Regions from separate parts of the Paenibacillus sp. FSL L8-0435 genome, predicted to be linked through region 1. Evidence: riboswitches for the same ligand, from Rfam matches in the RefSeq annotation. Region 1 holds a riboswitch; each other region holds the start of a gene.
What was found. A riboswitch is a leader RNA that binds a small molecule or an ion and turns the genes downstream of it on or off. The one in region 1 is predicted to bind thiamine pyrophosphate.
Positions count from the first base shown of each region.

Region 1 (5,598 bases):
TATCGTCAGAGATTCGGAGCCTAGAATATATAAATTTACTTCAAAATGAACCTACCGAAAATATTTGTTTCGGTAGGTTCATTTTGTCTTTATTGCGAAATCATGTAGATAATAAGAATTGAAATCAATTCAGGATAACAACTTTTTTGTAAAATCATAGTCTATTAATCTTGTTTTTATGAATATGCATGGTATTATTATCCTATTGATTAGGAGGTGTATTAGTTCTAAAGATTCATATATTAGTGGATTTACCTACCAGAAGCCAACTGAGGAGTGTGTTTTAGTTTTGAATTCAAAATGGAAAAAGTTTAATCACAAACTATCGTTAATGCTTTCTACGTCGCTGATTGTTTCTATGTTATCTATCAATTTATCTGTATCGGCAGAAGTGGCTACATCTAAAACTTCTTTTACTGACATTGATAATTCGTATGCCAAAACGGAAATAACCAAATTAGTAGAACAAGGAATACTCACAGGATTTACTGATGGGACATTTAAACCTTCCGATTCGGTAACACGAGCCCAATTAGCAAAAATTATGGTCGGAGCGCTTAATTTAAAGCCGGATAATGTGGGAGCAAGTCAATTCACAGATGTAAAGGAAGATCAATGGTATACCGGATATGTAGGTGCACTTGTCAAATCTGGAATTGCTCAAGGTACCTCCAAAGATAGTTTTTCACCTAATAAAAATGTGACAAGAGAAGAGTTGGCTGTATTTTTTGTTAGAGCCTTTGGTTGGGATCATCAAAATGTAACGAGTCAAACATCCAAGCCTCAACTCTCAGATTTGGATCAAGTATCTAACTGGGCGAAAGATTCTGTGTCACTTGCCTATCAATCTGGTTTTATCAAAGGTTTAGTTCAAAAAGATGGAACAGTAAAATTTAATCCATCGGGCATAGCAGATCGACAGGCGCTAGCGAGACTTGCATATGAGTTTGTGATAAATAAGTCTACATATGATAGTTACATGACTCCTGCCAAGACAGAGATTGATACTGAAGATTCAAATGAAGCAAAACCTGAAACAGCAAAACCTTCTGAAGGTAACAGTAAGGGAAATAGCGGTAGCAGCTCCGGAGATAAAGGGAACGGAAGTAACAATGGTGGAAATAGTGGAGGCGGGGAACAAGCCCCTAGTAATAATCTCTCTGCTCCAGGTACATATACTCTTGGTAATGTAACTGGAAATGTAACTATTAGTTCCCAAGGTGTCGTTCTAAAAAACACCAAAGTAAATGGTAAGCTGAAGATACTTGAGTCCGTAGGAAATGGTGACGTGACTCTTGATAATGTTAGTGTCACGGGAACTACTGAGATTCAAGGCGGAGGACCAAATAGTATTCATGCAGTGGACTCGGTTCTTGCAACAGTGATTGTTGACAAAGCGGATGGCAGTATTCGTTTGGTCCTGGAAGGTGGAAGTGATGTTCAGCAGATTGAGATTAGATCTGGTGCAATCGTACAGAATGTCTCCACGGGTGATGTTGGACCGATTGAAATAGCAGAGTCGATTCCCCATAATTCTTCGGTAGTGCTCAGTGGAAGCTTCGACTCTGTAATGGTTCATGCAGAGCAAGTTTCAGTGGAATTTGGAGGTAACTCCACCATTGGTAATCTCGAAGTGTTCCAAGATGCATTGAACACCGTGTTTAAAATTAACCATGGTGCTGTAGTGAATCGCGCTATATTAAATGCAATTGTACAATTTTCTGGAGCTGGAACGTTATCCTCGGCTCTGGTCAATGCAGAAGGCATCGATTTCAGTCAACTTAGTCAACTCCCAACTATTGAGGCAGATCCTACAGTTACTAGTGTAGTTTACGCTCCTCAAGTAACAGAGTTGTCGGCAATTGATTCGACCCGTCAAATCGTATTCACGGGGATCGCTTCCCCAGCGAAGAAAGATATCACTTCCTTTGCAAGATGGGATGTTGAGAATAGCGCTATTGCCATTGTTGACTCAGGAAAGATTCAAGCTAAAAGCAACGGTACGACAGTGGTAAAAGCCAAATACGGAAACTTCGAAATCAATGTTCCAGTAACCGTTGCAGTCTATAACGAAGGAACAGTCTATCCGACACTCAAAGGGATTCAAGTTACAAATGGAAGTGCAAAGTTGAATTTTTCTGAGGGTTTGGATGTTTCTGAACTGACTGCAAATGATTTCATAGTTCGTGCCTATTTTGATGGGGCAGAACAACAATTGAATAACTTGCAGTACCGCAATGGCGAATTTACTTTTGATGCTATTGATAGCTATGGAGCTACACTGTACATCACTGTGGAGTCAGATGTTAATAAAACACATTTTGCAGGAAGCCAAAGTGGTGCAATCAAACTTACAGGATTCGGTGGCCACATCAAGGATGTAGCTGGAGCACCGGTTGCAGGCTTAAGTATTTCGTTTAGAAAAGGTTTGGATAACAAAACAGGTGAAATCGTTGGATCTGTAACAACGGATACTTATGGAGATTATTATATTAATCTTCCCCCAGGCATCTACACAGGTGAACTTGGAGGTGGAGATACAAAATATATTACAACTTATCTCATTGGTGTCTCAGCAGTAAATGTGGAAAATAAACGTGAGAATCAAACTGCTATAGAAATACCTACACAAGATGAAACTCGCTTCGTACTAACTTGGGGTAAAGACCCAGTGGATCTGGATTCACACCTAGTAGGACCTGCAGGTGATGAGGGAATGTTCCATACGTTCTACTCTGATAAACAATATTATAATAATGGCGAACTTATGGTCGATTTGGACTTGGATGATGTAACTTCTTATGGACCTGAAACGACAACCATTCGTCACTTACTTCCTGGAACGTATACATTCTATGTTCATCATTTTTCTGGATCAAGCACAATTAAGAAATCTGGTGCAAAAATTGATGTTTTCCATGGTGCTGTAGCTACTCCAAGTGCAACGTATACTGTAGCAGATGCCAGTGGTAATGAAATATACTGGGTCGTTCTCAGAATGATCGTTTCTGAAGATGGCGTGGTTACTTATGAAACAGTAAATGAATTTACCAATGTTGACCCACTGACTTTACTTCAACCATCGGATGAAATTAACGAAGATGAATTGGAACCTCTAGAATAAATAGAGGATTTAGATTAGTTTTAAATGTATCATGTAGAAACCCTGTCTTAAAAAGACTAAGGGTTTCTTTTTTTCGTGTCTAAATCTTTTGGTGGCTTAAATAGAGCATATTCGAAGTTGATATCGGTACATAACAAGTAGATACGATACCGCTAAGCATGTTGAAACATCATGCTCTATGCTGGAAAATACAAACATGATCTAATGATTATTCTAGTTACCTTCCTTATTTGGTAGGATTAGGTTGTGGGTCGGACAGAGGTGCACCTCTGACGATCTTCCAGTACAAGCTCAGGCTTGTACAATACCAAATAACGAGAGAATAAGGGAGGAATAAAGTTATGAAAAAAATGTTGACGTTGTTACTGTCCGCTGGTTTGGTTGCTTCTATATTTGGTGCCGTTCCGGCTGCGGCTGCGCCTACGGTTGTAAATTCAACCATTGTTGTTCCAAAGGGTACGACCTATGACGGTCAAGGTAAAACATTTGTAGCCAATCCTTCCACACTGGGCGACGGATCTCAAGCAGAAAATCAGAAGCCAGTCTTCCGTCTGGAGGCAGGGGCTACGCTCAAAAATGTAAATATCGGAACACCAGCTGCTGATGGTGTTCACTGTTATGGCAACTGTAATATATCGAATGTGGTCTGGCAGGACGTGGGCGAGGATGCACTGACATTGAAGTCTGCCGGAACGGTTAACATTACCGGTGGGGCAGCATATAAGGCTTATGATAAAGTGTTCCAGATGAATGCAGCTGGAACAATTAACATCAAAAATTTCCGTGCAGACGATATTGGCAAGCTGGTTCGCCAAAATGGTGGAACTTCCTTTGCAGTTAACATGACGCTGGATAACTCCAACATTTCCAATGTAAAAGATTCGATTTTGCGTACAGACAGCAGCACATCACAAGGAAAAATTACGAATACCCGTTATTCCAAAGTGCCAACGTTGTTCAAGGGGTTTGCTTCAGGGAAAACGAGCCAGTCCGGTAACACGCAATATTAAGAACAGGGATACCTTGGAATACGGATTGAAGGCGTCTACGGATAAGGTAGCTATTTCACATCGTGAAGTATGTCCAAAAGGCATCCAGGGGGATGCCTTTTCCTATGCCAACTTTTGATTTTTGTAGAGACCATTGCCACAAATACCCATCTGATGTACATTAGAAGCAATGAAATAAGTGAACCGGGAGCTCAATGAAGTTGGGCTGAGAGAGTGGCCTTGTGCCGCTGACCGTACATCTGATCTGGGTAATGCCAGCGTAGAGAACATGGATTTGCGATATGTAAGGGTGAATTGTGAGAATGAACGTGGATGAACAACAGACCTCTTTGAACTGTGGTGGTGTATCTGCCAGGGCGGAGAGGAGCTGGTTGATATTCCGTATTTTCGACATCCATCCCATACATCATTGTGAGGAATGTACACTGTGCGTAAGGCCTTCCCGGAACCGGGGAGGCTTTTTCGTTTATTATGATAAACCCCACAGGGAACAAAGGAAGGACGTAGAGAACATGGCAACAACAGCAGGCAACAAGCGATTGAAACTAACGGATATTCTGGTAACCATCGTGATCGCAGTAGTGTTTGGGGTGATTTACAAGATATGGGGACCTACATATGACTTGATGAAACCATTTGGCGTTCATGCGGAGCAGATGATCTACGGCATGTGGTTTATGGCGGGCACGTTTGCTTTTGTTATCATTCGTAAACCAGGCGTGGCTATTCTTGCCGAAGTTGCGGCATCAACGGTAAGTGCTTTTCTGGGTAGTGAATGGGGCATGTCCACACTTGTATACGGTCTGTTGCAAGGATTGGGAGCAGAGATATTCTTCGCCGCATTTTTGTATCGCAAAACCAATCTGTTTGTCACCTGTCTTGCAGCCATAGGAGCTGCAGCGGCTTCGCTTTTGCTGGATTATCAGTACGGGTATATTGATTCACTCTCGGCCTGGAACTACACGTTATTTATCGGATTCCGCTTCATCGGAAGCATCTTGATTGCAGGAGTGTTCGCTTATTATCTCGCCAAAGCATTGGAACTAACCGGTGTAACGCGTTCACTCAGACCGGTATCCAAACAAGATTATGAGGCGCTGGATTAGATGAGCGGAGAGGGGAATTCGCAAGCGGTAAGTGTGACAAATCTAAGATGCAAGTTCCCGGGAGAGAAAGCCTTGGTATTTCAAGGCTTGTCTCTCTCTGTTCGTCAAGGGGAGAAAGTGCTGTTGCTTGGCCCGAGTGGCTCCGGTAAATCGACGTTATTGCAAATTTTGAGCGGTCTGATACCACGTTCGGTTGAGATTCCGATGAAATGTGATGATATTCAGGTTCCCGCCAAAGCAGGAGTGGTCTTTCAAGATCCGGATACCCAGTTCTGTATGTCCTTTACGGATGAAGAGATCGCATTTGTTCTGGAAAACCGAAATATTTCGCGTGAAGAGATGCCTGCTCTGATTGAAA
Region 1 is NZ_CP150185.1:943,946-949,543, forward strand. Features, by position in the region: gene NST33_RS04360 (radical SAM/SPASM domain-containing protein) at 1-24, shown strand, start outside; gene NST33_RS04365 (S-layer homology domain-containing protein) at 290-3,124, shown strand; gene NST33_RS04370 (pectate lyase) at 3,466-4,134, shown strand; TPP riboswitch at 4,307-4,417, shown strand; gene NST33_RS04375 (ECF transporter S component) at 4,647-5,240, shown strand; gene NST33_RS04380 (ABC transporter ATP-binding protein) at 5,241-5,598, shown strand, end outside.

Region 2 (5,598 bases), 240 kb from region 1:
GATAGGGAAGAGGGCAGATCGGACACTTTTGTTTGCAGCGGGGCTTCGCTCTGGGATGTTGGATACATGAATGCCCCTCCTTTGAAGTTCAGTTGAAGATAACAACGACATGAAAAGAGAATTGCGTCGATTTCAGAGCCTGCTTCAGAGCGATATCTTAATGTAATATATCTTTATCGTATGTTCCAATATAGTCAAAGTCAATTGATTGAGGGCATTTGTTACGCAATTGTTATATAGTTCTTAAGATATATGGGTAACATTACCTTAGTGTGTAAATTACAGGGGATTAAGTCTTATAAAAAGGAAAAATTTGCACGTTGGCCTATTTCGATTTTGGCTCTTTTTGGTTTACAGATGAGACCGTTTCTCATATAATTTATGTAACCAAGTTTCATGTGATGAAACATGAGGAGGGCATTATGCCATGGAAGATCGCAAGTTAACCGTCCGGGCTGTGGAGCGGGCGCTGGATATATTATTATGTTTTACCACACGCAGTGATCTGGGACTCACCGAAATTGCCAGCCAGATCGGCCTGCACAAAAGTACAGTTCACCGTTTGATGGCTACGCTGGAGGATCGAGGGTTCGTGATCCGCGATGCAGCAACAGAGAAGTACCGACTTGGCATCCGAATCTGGGAGCTGTCAGCTCATATGTCCCGCAGTGATGATCCCGCTATTCTGCTGCTTCCTGCGATGGAGCGACTGAGAGATCGATTGGGAGAGACCGTGAGTCTGTACCTGCGTGATGGCAGTGAACGGATTCGGATTCAGGCTGTGCAAAGTGATCAGGCGATTCGCCGAGTTGCTCCCGTTGGTGTTAGACTGCCGCTGTCTGTGGGCGCTTCCAGCAAAGTCCTGATGGCGTTTGCCACGGACGAGGATCGTGAAGAATTGATGAATGGTCCTGAATGGCCGGTATTTATCGATCCAGCGGTGTATTTGGCGCAAATGGTAGACATTCGGGATAACGGATATGCGACGAGTTATGAGGAACGTGAGCCGGGAGCTGCCGCGGTATCGGTACCGATTATGGATCGCAGAGGCAATATTGCAGCCGCACTCTCGGTCTCAGGGCCTGTCAGCCGACTCTCACAGGAGACATTGCATGAATACGCACCTGTGCTAAAGGAAGCTGCTACGCAGATGGGGCTCATGTTATCCTGATGTAGAGGTAAGGTTTTTCTCCAATTGAGTTGGTGTTCTGGAATATAAAGGTTGTTTTTATGTTCCGGTTGCGCTACTCTGTTATGGACGGCCCAGCGGGGCCAGCATCATTGAATATGAACTGCGGCATGTGTATGCCGCAACTTGTTAACGTTACTGGGGGAGTCCGAACTGTCCGGACTGAGACGGAATCGCATGAGATTCCGGACCCTTTGCACCTGATCTGGATCATACCAGCGTAGGGAAGTAATCGGCGATATGACCACAACCACCACATGATGTGACCCTTGTAGGGCTCCGTTAAGGAGCCGCATAAAGGTGCATTATTGGTGATGGACATTAAAAGTCGGTTCCTTCGGGGACCGGCTTTTTTATATACAGTGAACAGGCGATATAGCGAGGATTCTATGGGCTTCTTTTTCAATAACCTGCGAAAGTGGGTTTGGATGATGAGAGAGAAGTCACCACAGATCCATGATCTGCGGCAGCCTTCGGTCTGTTGTGAACTGTACATAAATAATGTCTCCCCTGGTCTGGTGTAGGATCGCTCTTTCTTCTCTGCATTGCGCATGATTTGGGACAGGTACGTAAGCGAGCTAATGATGATGCCAACCCAAAACCAAGCGAACGAACAATGAGGAGGAGACAAGCGACATGAGTGCAGGAAATCAAACGGGACAACAAGCGATGGAACAGGAACATAACGGTCAGCAGGTGGAAAAGGAAACAAGCGCGGCCGGACGGGTTCAGCCCTTTCCGGGCAGCCGCAAAGTCTACATTCAGGGCTCACGGCCGGACATTGCTGTACCGGAGCGTGAGATAGCCCTTCATGACACGAATACTCCCCAAGGGGTGGAGCATAACGAACCGCTGCGTGTCTACGATACGAGCGGCCCCATGACCGATCCCGGATTTCATGCGGATTTCCGTGTAGGTCTGCCAGCCCTGCGTACCCGCTGGATCACAGAGCGTGGCGATGTCGAAGCTTATCAGGGCCGTACGGTTAAACCGGAGGATAACGGACTGAAGCCCGGAGGGAAGAGAGCCGGCGCCGAAGAGTATCCCGGATTACGTGGCAAACCACTGCGGGCACAGCCAGGACGCTGTGTGACCCAGATGCACTACGCGAGGCAAGGAGTCATTACGGCAGAGATGGAGTTTGCCGCCATTCGTGAGGGCGTGGAACCGGAATTTGTGAGGCAGGAGCTGGCGAGTGGACGAGCTATTCTGCCATCCAACATCAATCACCCGGAGAGTGAGCCGATGTTGATCGGTCGTCATTTTCACGTGAAGATCAATGCCAACATAGGTAACTCTGCCGTATCTTCCTCCATCGAGGAAGAGGTGGAGAAGATGACTTGGGCGGTACGCTGGGGATCGGATACGGTGATGGATCTGTCCACAGGCAAAAACATTCATACCACCCGGGAATGGATTATCCGTAATTCACCTGTGCCGATTGGTACGGTGCCGCTGTATCAGGCCCTGGAGAAGGTGAATGGCGAAGCGGAAGCGCTGACCTGGGAGTTGTATCGTGACACACTCATTGAGCAGGCAGAGCAGGGCGTGGACTACTTTACGATTCACGCAGGTGTACTGCTGCGTTATATCCCCATGACCGCCAAGCGAATGACAGGCATTGTGTCTCGGGGCGGGTCCATTATGGCAGCATGGTGTCTGGCGCATCATCAAGAGAATTTTTTGTACACCCATTTTGAAGAAATCTGCGAGATTATGAAAAGGTATGATGTGGCGTTTTCGCTGGGAGATGGACTTCGTCCTGGCAGTATCTATGATGCGAATGATGAAGCACAGATGGCGGAACTGGCTACGCTTGGGGAACTGACGCAGATCGCGTGGAAGCATGATGTGCAGGTGATGATCGAAGGCCCGGGTCACGTGCCGATGCACAAGATCAAGGAGAATGTGGATCTGCAGATGGAGATATGCCAAGAGGCACCGTTCTATACTTTGGGGCCGCTGACGACCGACATTGCCCCGGGTTACGATCACATCACATCCGCCATTGGTGCGGCCATGATTGGCTGGTTTGGCACGTCCATGCTCTGTTATGTTACGCCAAAAGAACATTTGGGCCTGCCCAACAAGGATGATGTGCGGGAAGGGGTTATAGCCTACAAGATCGCGGCCCACGCTGCCGATCTGGCGAAAGGTCATCCGCGTGCTCAGCGCCGGGATGATGCATTGTCCAAGGCACGCTTCGAGTTCCGCTGGCGTGATCAGTTCAACCTGTCACTAGACCCTGAACGTGCGCTGTCCTACCATGATGAGACACTGCCAGCAGAAGGGGCCAAGGAAGCTCATTTTTGCTCCATGTGCGGACCAAAGTTCTGTAGCATGCGCATTACGCAGGACATTCGTGCCTTTGCCGCAGACAAAGGATTGTCCGAGAATGAGGCTGTAGCTGCCGGGATGAAGGAAAAGGCCGAGGAATATCGGACACGTTCCTAGGCGCCAGTACAGCGCAAGCTGGGCAGTCTGAAATAGAGATAAAGCCGTTTCTCTCTGTCATTGCAGAGAAGAACGGCTTTTTTTAGTGTTATGTCATGTGTGTATTCTTAACCGTACTCAGCCTTTATCAGAATTAGCTTTGTGACTGTGTGTGGTCCATATTTTATACAGAATTCCGGCGATAACGAATAAAAGAGCGTCACTGAGTTTTGGTGATCCTCCGTATAGAAATGCGGAACAGGAAAAACCTACTATAAACAGTAAAACAATATAGAGGAAACGCATATTAGTTCACCTCGTTAATTTGTGGTGTTACTAAGTAAGTGAGTTCATAGTTGCATAGTTCAGATAGAACCTGTTACTTCACTCCAAATCCGCTACTATTATCGAGCCACGCCTAAATTCTTCTCCAAATACGCCGCAAGCAATGCCAGCGGGCTATGGATTGGAATACCGCGATCTATTGTAACCTGTGCAGCTGCTGGAGCCATAGAGAGTTGGGCTGCCACTATCGTTTTACCCGGATGCTGCTCAGCAATCTGCTGTAAGCCTTCACGTACCGCTTCGAGATACCCTTGCTGATCTCCACGCATAATCAACTCAAATGTCCCAGGGATGCACACGGCATCTGTCTGAGATGTCTTGGCAACGTGTAGTTGCCCATTCTCATCCTCTTGCTGTAATGCCTGATTCACCCGCGCCATAGTGCCTTCAATAGTTGCCGGGTTGGTGAATGCTATTATGTAATCTCCTGCTACTCGCCGCATCTCCTGCAATAACGGATCATCTATGCCGATCACAGGCACAGGGACCTGTGAGGCTTCCTGCTCCAGTACTGTCGCAAAGAGGGTACACGTGACCAGAATGGCATCGGCATGACACTCGGCGATCCATTGGAGCGTCTGGGCTACTTTCTGGTGAATGACGATCTCGGAAAAGTCAGCGTCATGTTTAAGACGATCCAGACCTGGATCGACGTAATGGACCAATTCAACTTCATGAGGAGCAAGCGTCTCTTCAATTAAGGCGATGTTGGAATAATGAGCGTGAAAACAACCAATGGTGATCATGTGCTAAGTCCCCTTTTACAGTTCGTATATGTCATGGATCTTGTAGATATTTAAACCATTATAGAAACACATCTGAGAACTGTACAGTTGTTTGTTACTCAACGCCAATAACCGCCCCTCCGCCAAGCCGCGGAAAGACGGTCGATAACCGGATTCGAATAGGGTCCGGTGTCCATTTTATCGAAGGGAAGGAGAAGCGCTCTTCTTCGCCATTTTTTGCTGCAGAATTTCATGAAAGGATAGACCTTGAGTGTTCTCATTCTCCTTTTTAGGAGCAGTGGTCGCCGTGTTGCGCGGATATTGGTGGTGGTACGGGATCATTTGCTGAATAGGCATGCGGATCATCTTGGTTCCTCCTTTAATGCATTTTTTTTAAATTATGTATTTCGACTGGTTATGTTGCCAGGTGCACATATAGGTACATATGACTTGTTAGACGAAATAAATGACTTTAGAATATAAATCCAATTGGATTGTAGTGATTTTACCCGGTTTTAAGGAGATGTAAACGGTTTTAGGGAAATTCAGGAGTAAAGAACCTGATATGAGAGGTTTGATATGGGAGGATCGAATCGGTTGTTATGTGAATAGTCCCAATTTTAAGGAAGTCAATGGTACCCGCTTATGAGGCATATTGTCTGGTTAAATGATGCAAAGCATGCTAACTAACTTGGTACCATGGTCGGGTTGTTTAGGTGGTTATGTAGTTCCGGATATAATAAAAAACTGCCGAGCGAACCCGGCAGCTTGCGTAATATGAAAAAGGATGCGAGGAAACTTTGATCCTGTCTGAGGTGGCATTGTGTTGGTTTTATCTATTTTGATGAACAGCGATGTATATATCTACTTGTACACTTTCGGGATTCAGGCTGCGTTCATCATACA
Region 2 is NZ_CP150185.1:707,555-713,152, forward strand. Features, by position in the region: gene NST33_RS03355 (alpha/beta hydrolase) at 1-68, opposite strand, end outside; gene NST33_RS03360 (IclR family transcriptional regulator) at 428-1,171, shown strand; TPP riboswitch at 1,320-1,433, shown strand; gene thiC (phosphomethylpyrimidine synthase ThiC) at 1,859-3,643, shown strand; gene NST33_RS03370 (hypothetical protein) at 4,027-4,713, opposite strand; gene NST33_RS03375 (hypothetical protein) at 4,891-5,058, opposite strand; gene NST33_RS03380 (zinc ribbon domain-containing protein) at 5,525-5,598, opposite strand, start outside.
Region 2: it holds a riboswitch for thiamine pyrophosphate, as region 1 does, so the genes downstream of both, thiC (phosphomethylpyrimidine synthase ThiC) here and NST33_RS04375 (ECF transporter S component) in region 1, are expected to answer to the same signal.

Region 3 (5,598 bases), 2.7 Mb from region 1:
GTATCCAAGTCGGATCAGAATATGAAGCCGGATTGGATATCCGTGTGACTGATGGCGGTTCAAGTGGGACACAACCTTATAATCCAATGTACTGGAATGATCGAACACAATCTCAGGAACAGGATACAAGCAAATACGGCGTGATTCAGCTTGCCCCTATGCCCAAATCTGCACAAGCTGTACAAGGGATTGTTCAGATTGATGGGAAGAAAGACACATCATGGAATAAGGCTGTACCATTTGAAGTAAAACGGTTGAATGAGAACGAAGGTGCAGAGGCAGTCGCTCGGGCAATGTGGACAGGTGAGTATCTATACCTGCTGATCGACGTCACTGATCCAAACATCATCACAGATAACATCAACCCATGGGATCAGGATTCGGTTGAGATTTTCCTGGACGAGAATCACCAGCGCACACCGTATTTTCAATATGATGATGCCCAGTTCAGAATCAGTGCAGACAATGTGGGAACCTTTGCAGGGGGTGCCTCACCCGGACGCCTTGTAAGTGCTGTGAAGAAAACAAATAAAGGATATCTCGTAGAAGCCAGAATCCAGTTGCAATCACTGACGCCCAAAGCAGGAAATGTTCTCGGTTTCGATCTTCAAATTAACGACAACCAGGGCGGAGGTAAACAGAACGTAGCCAAATGGAATGATACGACCAATGAGAGCTGGAGAAACACTTCGCAGTACGGAATACTCACTTTTGTCGGAAAGAACAAGCTCGGTCATTAAACCATCGACAATAATTGTAAGAATAGAAACCATCATAACAGTGGATAAAACTCAACCATTGTTGTGATGGTTTTCATCATTTAAAGACGTCACTCAAGCTGATGAGGCGTGATACAATCTGTCTTGACTGTATTAAACAGCCCTTGATATACTAAATGGATGTTATTTTATTCTTTTATGCGGATAAGAAAGTAATCAACTACATACAACCGTTTGCGAGGGAGCCTTAACCGGCTGAGAGGGTGTTAAACCGACCTTACCTGATTTGGATAATGCCAACGTAGGGATGCAACGATGAAACACTGTACTTGGGTAGCTCATGCGAACCCTCTTGTTTTAGTGTATTTGTCTGCGAAACATCCTATGGATGTTTCGTTTTTTTGTTTTTAAATACGTACATTATGAATTGGAGGAACATATGTTGACTATTTCAGAGAGACTATATCGGGCGGCACAGCCTGTGTGGAAGGAATGTCTTGAGCATCCCTTTGTGAAAGGGATCGGAGATGGTTCCTTACCGGTTGAACAATTTCGTTATTATTTGTTGCAAGACTACTTGTACCTGTTCGATTATGCCCGCGTATTTGCACTAGGTATCGTCAAGTCGCACGACCCCAAATTGATGCAGTTTTTTAGTAAAAATGTAGATAACATCCTGAATGGCGAAATGAAAATTCATCGATCTTATATGGAACGACTAGAGATTACAGAGGATCATGTTTTTCAGGTAAAACCTGCACTGAAAAATGCAGCCTATACTAACTATATGCTCTCTGTTTCCCATGCGGGTGGTATAGCAGAAGTACTTGTATCCATTCTGGCCTGTTCATGGAGCTATGCAGAGATTGGTCAAGTCCTTGCTCAAAAGCCAGGTGCAGCTGATCATCCTTTTTATGGAGATTGGATCACAGGATATGCTTCCTCTGAATACAACAGCAACAATCAATCCCTTGTGACGTTAACGGATAAGTTATTAGAAGGCTGTAGCGAGGGAACGTACCAACGGATGGAAGATATTTTCGTGATGTGCAGTCGCTTTGAGCTTGATTTTTGGGAGATGTCATGGAGGCTGGAGCTTTGAGTTCAATGGTAGTTAATTCAATTTAGAGAGCAGCGTCCATAAACAATAAGAGGGCATAAAAGTTCGTATTGAAGAGGGAGGTTATCCCCCCTTGCTTCATACGAGCTTTCGTTTGTTACCTTTTGTTTCTCTCGTGGAGCTGCAACGATACCGAAAAAAGGGCGTCAGGACGGAATGTTCATAGCAGTTTGAATATTTTTCAGATCGAGCTGAATTTGCTCTGCAATATGGTAAGGGTGGTATAAGCCATGCTGCACCATGTAATTTGATATCTTTTCATGAGAGTCTATGGCTTCATCGAGCTGTTTCATCAAAATTTGTTTGATTTCGGGGGTGGCACATTCGGTCACAGCCATGGCGTAGTTTCTGACGCTGCTCTTGGCGTTCATCAAAAAATCCATTGCAATCACGTCATCGGTCAGCGTATTAAGACCAGTCATGTGTTCTAATATTGGGTTCATTTTTTTATCTCCTATACAGTCGCTTTAGACAGCACTCCACCGAGCTCCTGAAGCTGCTGTTGTGATAATATCGCATCTTGTTTCAAAATTTGTTTGAGCTCCGGGTCGGTTACCAGAGCTTGCATCGTCTTACATTTAGTCATGCAAACCGTCTTGAACGCAGCTATTTCATGCACCTCGAGCATCTCATGCAAAGCGTAAGTGGAATTCATTCAGATTGTCCTCCCGTGTATCTACTCATATTTAAGGCTTTAAGATGACTTTAATGCAATCGTCCGTTTTTGTATCGAACACTTCATAGCCCCGCTTGGCCTCGCTGAGCGGAATGACGTGCGTAACAATGTCCCCAGGGTTCACTTTGCCAGACGTCACCAACTCGTACATGTATGGCATGTAGTGAATGACCGGAGCTTGTCCGGAACGGATATTCACGTTTCGCTGCATGATGTCACCGAGTGGGAATCCGTTATAACGTCCGCCGTATACCCCAGTGACTTGAATGGTACCACCTTTGCGGACAGCCTGAGATGCAATGATAAATGCGCTCATGGTGCCGCCTTGCAGTTTCATACCGCTGGCTAGAAATTCAAGATCGCTCATCTTGCCGTCCATTCCTACCGCATCAATCACAACATCGGCGCCGCCTTTGGTCATTTCTTTGAGAGTGTTCCCAATATTCTTATCCTGTTCGAAGTTTACGATTTCCACATTGTTCGTTCGCTTTGCATGCTTTAAGCGGTAATCGACATAGTCGACGGCTATGACCCGCTTAGCACCTTTCAGCCAGCAGAACTTCTGGGCCAGGAGTCCGACCGGACCGCAGCCGAGCACGATGACTGTATCACCATTCTTAACGCCGGCGTTATCTACGCTCCAGAATGCTGTCGTCATGGCATCGGCGATCAAACTTAGCTTTTCGTCCGGTTGTTCGCAGTTCTCAGGGATCTTAAAATGGGTAAAATTAGCAAATGGGACCCGTAAATACTCGGCTTGCCCGCCGGGATATCCGCCGGTCGTTCCGGAGTAGCCGAAATAAGCGCCCATATCCCCGTGCTCGTTGGAATTGTCACATTGGCTTTCCAGCTGATTTTTGCAAAAAAAGCATTCTCCGCATGCGATGTTAAACGGAATGATCACACGGTCGCCTTTTTTTACCTTGGTCACGCCAGGACCTACTTCTTCTACGATCCCCATCGGCTCATGTCCGATGACATAGTTCTCCTGAAGGTTAGGGATCATCCCGTGAATCAGATGAAGGTCAGAACCGCAAATGGCGGTACTGGTGATCTTTACGATCATATCGTCCGGTTTCACAATCTTCGCATCCGGCACCTCTTTGACCACAACATTTTTAACCCCTTGATACGTTACCGCCTTCATGCTTTATGTCCTCCAATATGCTCATCTGGGGTCCGATCAAACATCCCTTTACGTGACGTATCTCCCGGGAACAGATTCATCTGCCCGATCATCACCGTATTTTTCGCCGAAAGCTGATCGAGTTGGTACTGTTCGTTCAGCTCATAAGGATGAAACCATTTTTTGCGAATCATGAGCTCCGAGATTTCTTGGTGCATTGCAATCCCCTGCTTAAGATGAGTATGCAGCAGGGCTCTTACATCCGGTGAAGCCGTTTCCGTCAGGGCGATGGACATATTACGTACCCCCTCCTTGGCACGAAGAAGGAAGTCCATGGCAAAAGTCATATCTGCCATTTCCGGCATATTCAATGAATTAATCGGATCTAAATAATCGGTATTCATCTGAGTTCCCCTTAATGTGTTATAGGTGTCGGATTATTCGGAACGGGTGCTTGAAAAGGAGCTCTTGCGTAGATTGCTTGCAGCTCAGCGATCTGTTGTATGGATTGAATTACGTCTTTCTGCATTAATGCTTTTAGCTCTTGGTCAAAGACCAGGCCTTGCATAAGTTTCGACTTAGCGATGCAGAGCGTTTTGAAGTTTAACGCTTCATGCAGTTCCATCGATTCGTGCGGCGCTAGCGTTGGATTAGCCATTCAGAAATGATCCCCTCCTTTTTCATCAAGATTAGATTTTCCAATGCATCGGATCTTATACTAATATGGATCACCGGAGAGGTAAGTTCCGAATATTCCCATCAGTCGCAGGGATATAAACAAAATCTCAATCCCATACTTATTTCTGTCTAAATGAATGATTTTACTGAAGGAAGGAGAAGTCACGGTGCCCAATAAAAACAAAATTGATCTAGCAACCGAAAACGCAAGAAAACCGGCAGAAGATGCACTTAACTCGAGTGGTAGTAATACGCTAGAGCAGCATGCATCTAACGCGGTTTCTGAGGTGCAGACGGCTTTAAATCAGGCAATAAGCTTGTTAAGTGAATCTAATGCAACAAATTCACAAGCGTTGGAGATCGCCAGGCAGCAATTGACCCGAGCAGAGGAATTTTTAGATCAAGCGCTAACTTCAGCAAACGCATTACGTCTGCCGGACCAACAATAAAACGGTTTTGGTACAGATAAGCTTGGCAGAGTTTTGGAAGCATTTTTCCTAGAACACATATAGTTAACGTCAACATGCTTCGGCTTACGCCGAAGTTTTTTAGTATTTTTAGATGTATCGGACAATTTCAAAATCGAGGTTAAAAAAGAATGATTAAGGGCCAGGCATTAGAAAAAGTCTTGAACATAGTTATAGGTAATATCTATTCAACTATGTTGAGGAGGACATCATACAGCCTATGTTACCTATGGAAGAATATTTTGGTAAGTTGGAACTCGTTCATTCCTTTTACGGGGCTATGCCTACAGGCGTTAGTGTATCCGAAACCGGGCGTATCTTTATTTGCTTTCCGAAATGGGGAGATGACGTAAGATTTACGGTAGCGGAAATTGTTGAGGGTGAGATGCAACCTTATCCTAATGTAGAAACAAATTTGATCAACCCATTAAATATTGTTATGTCCTTCATCAGTGTTCAAAGTGTTGTTGCAGATGGAAGGGGGACCCTGTGGGTACTGGACACGGCTGCACCAAATTTTTCTGAGCCAATTAAAGGAGGGGCAAAATTAGTCGCGGTAGATTTAGAAACAAATACAATAAGAAAAGTATATACATTTGCAGATGATGTCGTCTTGCCGACAACGTATCTGAATGATGTCCGATTTGACTTTCGTGTAGGAGAAGCAGGTTACGCATATATAACGGATTCTTCTTCCAATGGTCCAGGTGCTATTATCGTCGTAAATTTAGAAAACGGAAATGCGTATAGACGGTTGCATGGAGCAAGCTCAACCTCACCCGATCCATATTTTGTGCCAAAAGTGGAAGGTA
Region 3 is NZ_CP150185.1:3,662,154-3,667,751, forward strand. Features, by position in the region: gene NST33_RS15825 (endo-1,4-beta-xylanase) at 1-740, shown strand, start outside; TPP riboswitch at 948-1,045, shown strand; gene tenA (thiaminase II) at 1,159-1,821, shown strand; gene NST33_RS15835 (spore coat protein) at 1,986-2,282, opposite strand; gene NST33_RS15840 (hypothetical protein) at 2,294-2,494, opposite strand; gene NST33_RS15845 (zinc-dependent alcohol dehydrogenase) at 2,526-3,662, opposite strand; gene NST33_RS15850 (spore coat protein) at 3,659-4,045, opposite strand; gene NST33_RS15855 (hypothetical protein) at 4,057-4,299, opposite strand; gene NST33_RS15860 (hypothetical protein) at 4,457-4,768, shown strand; gene NST33_RS15865 (L-dopachrome tautomerase-related protein) at 5,007-5,598, shown strand, end outside.
Region 3: it holds a riboswitch for thiamine pyrophosphate, as region 1 does, so the genes downstream of both, tenA (thiaminase II) here and NST33_RS04375 (ECF transporter S component) in region 1, are expected to answer to the same signal.

Region 4 (5,598 bases), 460 kb from region 1:
ATAACCTGAATGCTAAGTAATGTGCTTGCCATGAGAGATCACGGCTCCTTTCGTGATATATAAAATGAACTAATAACTGTTACACTTAGCACTTCGATGACAGAATAACCTTCCAATCGCTGTTATCCCCAGATTTTTTGATTCCCTTTCTCTAAAGGGAAAATCCGGTGATAGCGTATGCTTCCGATGAAGCTTTCTTTCAGAAAGCTTTTAGGCGACCGCTTCGCTTTTTCACGTTATTTCTGTCCTCTCCGTCCTCGTGTAAATATTAAGTTCGTTTTATATGAGAAATTTTATTGGGGTAAAAACTCGTTTGTATATGCCTTGCTCACATCGATCTGTTCATCCAGCAGTTTTTTGCTAAACATCCAGTCGGTGTAGTTCTGCCACACTTCCTGTTTCTGTTCCCCCCAGCGAGGGGCGTCATCCGTGTACTTCGGACTGAGCCACTTCTGGCTTGCCAGTACCAATTCCTTGTCCAGATCCGGTACGGCCTTGATCAGAATGTTGGCTGCGTCTTCGGGATGATCAATCGCATATTGATACCCTTCGGAAGTGGCTTTCAAGAATGCTTTCACCAGCTCAGGATCGTTTTGGATCGTCTGCTCGTTCGTTACGAGGACAGGTGTGTAGTAATCTAGTGCTTCTGAATAATCCTTTACATATAACATGTCGATCGGTTCCCCGCGCAGTTCGGCTTCAATACCTGTCCAAGCGTAGAAAATCCACGCGAAATCAATGTCCCGTTTCACTGCGGTGAAAAAGTCGGCATCACCCATGTTAATGTTTTTCACTTTCGATACATCGGCTCCGTCGCCTTCCATAATGGATTGCATCACGGCTTCTTCCACAGGGGAACCCCAACCGCCATAGGTTTTACCTTCAAAATCTTTCGGTGATTTGATATTCCGATCCGCCGGAGCAGCGAACCCGGATGTATTATGCTGAATAACTGCTGCGATGGAGACCAATGGAACACCCTGTGTGCGGGCTTGAGTTACACTCTCCTGATAACTTACGCCAAAAGGCACTTCATTGGAGGCAACCATCGTATCTGCGCCACCGGCACCTGGTTGTACAATCTCCACGTTCAAGCCTTCGGCCTTGTAAAAACCTTGATCTACAGCCGCATACAGGCCGGTATGATTCGTATTTGGTGTCCAATCGAGCACCACTTTAATATCTTTCAGGGCGGCAGTGTCACCTTCGTTGCTGCTTTCCGTATTTGTGTTGCCGTTCTGCCCAGCTGGGGCAGCTTCTTTGCCACCACATGCGGCTACAGTCACCATAAGCACGCATAAGAGCAACAATCCCATCGTTTTACGCCATTTCATTTGTGGTTCTCTCCTTCGGTATGTCCGGCCGATTGGCACGGGGTACTCCTTGGCTTCATATCCAATCATCTTGCATAAATCGACAGATTTATACCAGTTGAGATCTGGATAACGTCACTTTTTTTAGCTCTCTGGCTATATAAAAGAACATTAAAAAAGCGCCCCGTATTCCGGGACGCGTGCAGGCGTTAGAGAGGTGGCGTTCAGCCATAGGGCTGTGCCATTTCGATATACTCCGATTCCTACGCTGGCATGATCCAGATCAGGTCTAAGGGTTAGTATCTTGGTGGGATACACTCTCAGCCGGCCAATTCCGACTCCCCTGGGAAACTATGAAGTTACGGGCATTACTAGGTGTAATTATAGGCCAGCGGGTGGAACGTGTCCAGTCAGGAACTGGATGGGGACACGTATGAACTTATCAAACAGGCCGTTATACATATGTATATCAGCCTGTTTAGATGTGTTATTTTCAATAATTATCGTGGCGAATCATATAAGGAAATCTGGCTGAGTGCAAAAGCATCGGATAGTGGGCCATAGCCTCAGTGCTGAGGATCTGGAAGGTTTTCAACAAAAACTTGGATCAAATCCGATGTTTGATATCTCGTCGCATCAGGGCTGCTTTCCCTATTTCAGTGATCAGCTCTTGATCGATTGACCTTGACCGGAGACGCTTGCTTCATTTAAACAACATAATTTAGATACAAAAGGAGATAGTACTGCTATACAAATAATTACTTTTTACATAAAAATGGGGGCGTACTGAATGATCCTTAAAACCATATTCGCAATTATTCTGTCCTATTGTGTCTACGTTTTTTTCACAGCTTACCTTTTATTTTTGGTTCCGTCTCCATCTACTATTGAAAATACGGATATGCAAAAATTGTTAACCGCAGGAAGTACGACAGATCGCGTACTGCTCTTGGAGGACGGCTTTCAATCCGGTCAGGTGAGAATCCAGACCATTCGAGAGGCAAAAACAAGCATCGACCTGGCTTATTACTCCATCCAAAAAGGAAAAACATCTCAACTCTTTTTTGCTGCTTTATTCGATGCAGCTGATCGGGGTGTTCATGTTCGAATCATTTTAGACGGGATTTTTCACAACATGCGCGGAGAATTGCGTGATATTCCTAATGCCATTGCAGCTCACCCCAATGTGGAGTTAAGGTATTATGAACCACTCAACATAGTTATGCCATGGACATGGCATAACCGTCTGCATGACAAGATCTTTCTTGTCGACAACACATATGGCATCATTGGCGGCCAAAATATTGGTGATAGATACATGGCATTGCAACCCAAAAAAGACTATGTATTCGATCGGGATGTCCTTGTTTACAATCCAAACCATAATACGAACAGCACAGTTGTTGAAATGAAAAAATATATAGATCTGTTATGGGAACATCCATTCACCAAACCAGAAAAACATGCCAAACGTCAACATCATGCAAAGGGGTTAAAAGAGCTGGCTCGGCTGGCTCAGTTATATAAAAAAGCTCGGGCTCAGAGCGATCCTTTTGTTAAAGTGTTGCCGAAGGAATGGGCTCAAGAGGCTCTTCGTTCCGACCACGTCGCTTTCATTCACAATCCAATCCAAAGGCTGTATAAAGACCCGATCATGTGGAGAGCATTTGTTCATTTCGCCAATCAAGCAAAGTCGAAGGTGTACCTTCAGACGCCATATGCCATTCCTACCAAGAAAATGAAGAAAGCCGTACATCTGTCGATGAATCCAAAAGCAGAATGGGTCATGGTAACCAATTCAATCCAGCAGACCCCTAACCCTTTGGCTTTCGCGGGATACTTAAGCTCTAAGAAACGGTTGCTTGATACCAATCTGGCCATTTATGAATACCAAGGCCCTTATTCCATACACGGCAAATCATTTGTCATGGATGATTACCTCAGCATGGTTGGTTCGTATAACCTTGATCCCAGATCCGCCTTTCTAAATACCGAATCTGCTGTGGTCATTTCTGGTTCTGCATTCGCCAACGAACTAACAGAAGCTATGGATATCAAACGTGCACATAGTACACGTGTGAATAATGGTGAGTATCCAGCAGAATCTACGAATCAGAAAGGCCCTGTTTTCAAACGAATGGCAATCACAGCTTTATCCAAACTGTCTTTTCTCTGGAGATTTCTGTTGTAGAGAAGAACCAGCTAATAGATATAGCTACTTTTACAAATTTTAATTTGGAAAAATCACAACTGTTCACAGAATGTTCACTTATGTGGAGGGTTTCCTCATCTCTATAATTACGAAGGTAAACAGAGAGGATGAGAGAATTGCCAACAAGCAAGAAGGAACAAATTATTTTCGGATTAATGATGTGTACAGGAATGGTTGTCGTCATGATGACATTCAATTTATGGCACAGTGGGTTACTCGGTAAGATGTCCCCGCTTGAGATACTGCTTCAATTCATATTATGTTTTGTCATCGCGTTTCTGGTGGAGTCTTTCATTGTTGGCCCTGTGGCGAGAAAGATTGCTTTTTCCTTGCCCTTTGACAAGTCCAACAAAATTCTGGGTGTGCTAGCCATGTCATTTTTTATGGTGATTGGCATGGTTCTGATCATGTCCTTGTATGGGATGGTTTCAGCATATCTCGCTGATCAATTAAGTGGGTCATCCGTATTCCGTACGTATCTCCATACCATTGCTCGTAACTTCAGCCTGGCGCTGCCATATCAATTGATCATTTTGGGACCCCTCGTCCGATATGTATTCGGTAAATTCATCAAAGGCAATGGCCCTGTAGTGCCTGTCGTTAACAAAAGTGTTTGATTCGGTTGGCCATAAGTATTTCCTGGGCAATCTTGTGCAAATGAATAGAGCGAATTCTTTCCCTTGATTTAAGGTGATCAGAGGCAAAGATAGGCTACCTTCCACCACAATTACAGCGCTAACGAATCGAGAACATCTTATTAGGCCAGTTTTTAGGGAACGAAAAATCTAACGAATCTCAGCGGCGTTATTATGCTAAAAAACTGCAACGAGACCTTGAATTTGAGATAATTATCTATAATAACGTGTGTTAGATTTGTTAGAACAAAGTAAAGCTACAAAAAAATGCCCACCGTCAAGTTATGACAGTAGACATTTCGATTTCTTTAATAGGTATTTCTAATCCTCAGGACTGGATCGACACATAACTGTTAAGTCGCAGAATTCGCTATATGTTTGTTCTGCCATTGATACGTGATTAAGCTAATGACAAGCAGGCCAACTGCAAAAATGGCAAGCATCCATGCAGACTGATTAACCGCCAGATGATCAAGACTCCATCCCGTAGTCAAAGGCAGAATGGCACCGCCAACTCCACCTGAGGCAATCAAAATGCTGGGTGTGGATTCTTCTGTTCCGGGAAGCAGTTTACTGGCGAAGACAAGGGCAATGGAGAAAATGCCTGACATCGCAAGCCCAAGCAGCAAGATGATGAGAAATGCAGACCAGATTTGGTTTGTAAATGGAAATACCATTAACAAGAGAACAGATGCGAGACAACTATACAGGACATAGACGCGGTATTGGAATTTCTCTGCGATATATCCGGCGAAGAGTCGTCCCACAGACATGGCAATCCAGAAACAGGTGACACTAAGCGCTGCTCCGGCTTCCTTCATGTTCATTTTCTCAATCAGAATCGCTGGCATGAAGTTCGCAAGACTCATCTCTGTGCCAACATATAGGAAGAAGAACAGGACGAATAATACCAGAAGAGTCCTGTTAAGGCCACGATAGGTTGGACTGGATGTACTTGCAGATGGGGGATGCATCTCACCCGATGTCCCAGCAGTGTGGGCATGTACTGAACCGTTATTAGAACTACGTCGCTCCAGAAACTTATCGAGTTCACCGAATGATCCTTTTGCCCAGAAAACAAAGGTCAGCGCTGCGCAGATCGCAACAACGAGAAAGGAAAGGCGCCAGTACCCGGCAGCAATCAGACCACTGGCAATGAGCGGCATGACCATCGCTCCGATCCCGAATAACACTTCCAGTCGACTCATGGCAACGGCTGTATTGTCTTTGATTGCAGCGATGATAATGGTTCCAATAACAGCTTCAACCATTCCGAATCCAAAGCCGGCTGCGGGTGCGATGACGTACATCCAGCCCCATGGTGGCAGCAGCATGTAGGATAATTCTGCGATACAGAGAAGTGCTGTGGCGATTAACAGGCCTCCCCGTTTACCAAAGCGTCTGTTCAGCCATGGAGATAACAATACACCACCCAGGA
Region 4 is NZ_CP150185.1:481,011-486,608, forward strand. Features, by position in the region: gene NST33_RS02325 (thiamine-binding protein) at 1-32, opposite strand, end outside; gene NST33_RS02330 (ABC transporter substrate-binding protein) at 294-1,334, opposite strand; TPP riboswitch at 1,556-1,668, opposite strand; gene NST33_RS02335 (phospholipase D family protein) at 2,215-3,504, shown strand; gene NST33_RS02340 (hypothetical protein) at 3,633-4,142, shown strand; gene NST33_RS02345 (MFS transporter) at 4,514-5,598, opposite strand, start outside.
Region 4: it holds a riboswitch for thiamine pyrophosphate, as region 1 does, so the genes downstream of both, NST33_RS02330 (ABC transporter substrate-binding protein) here and NST33_RS04375 (ECF transporter S component) in region 1, are expected to answer to the same signal.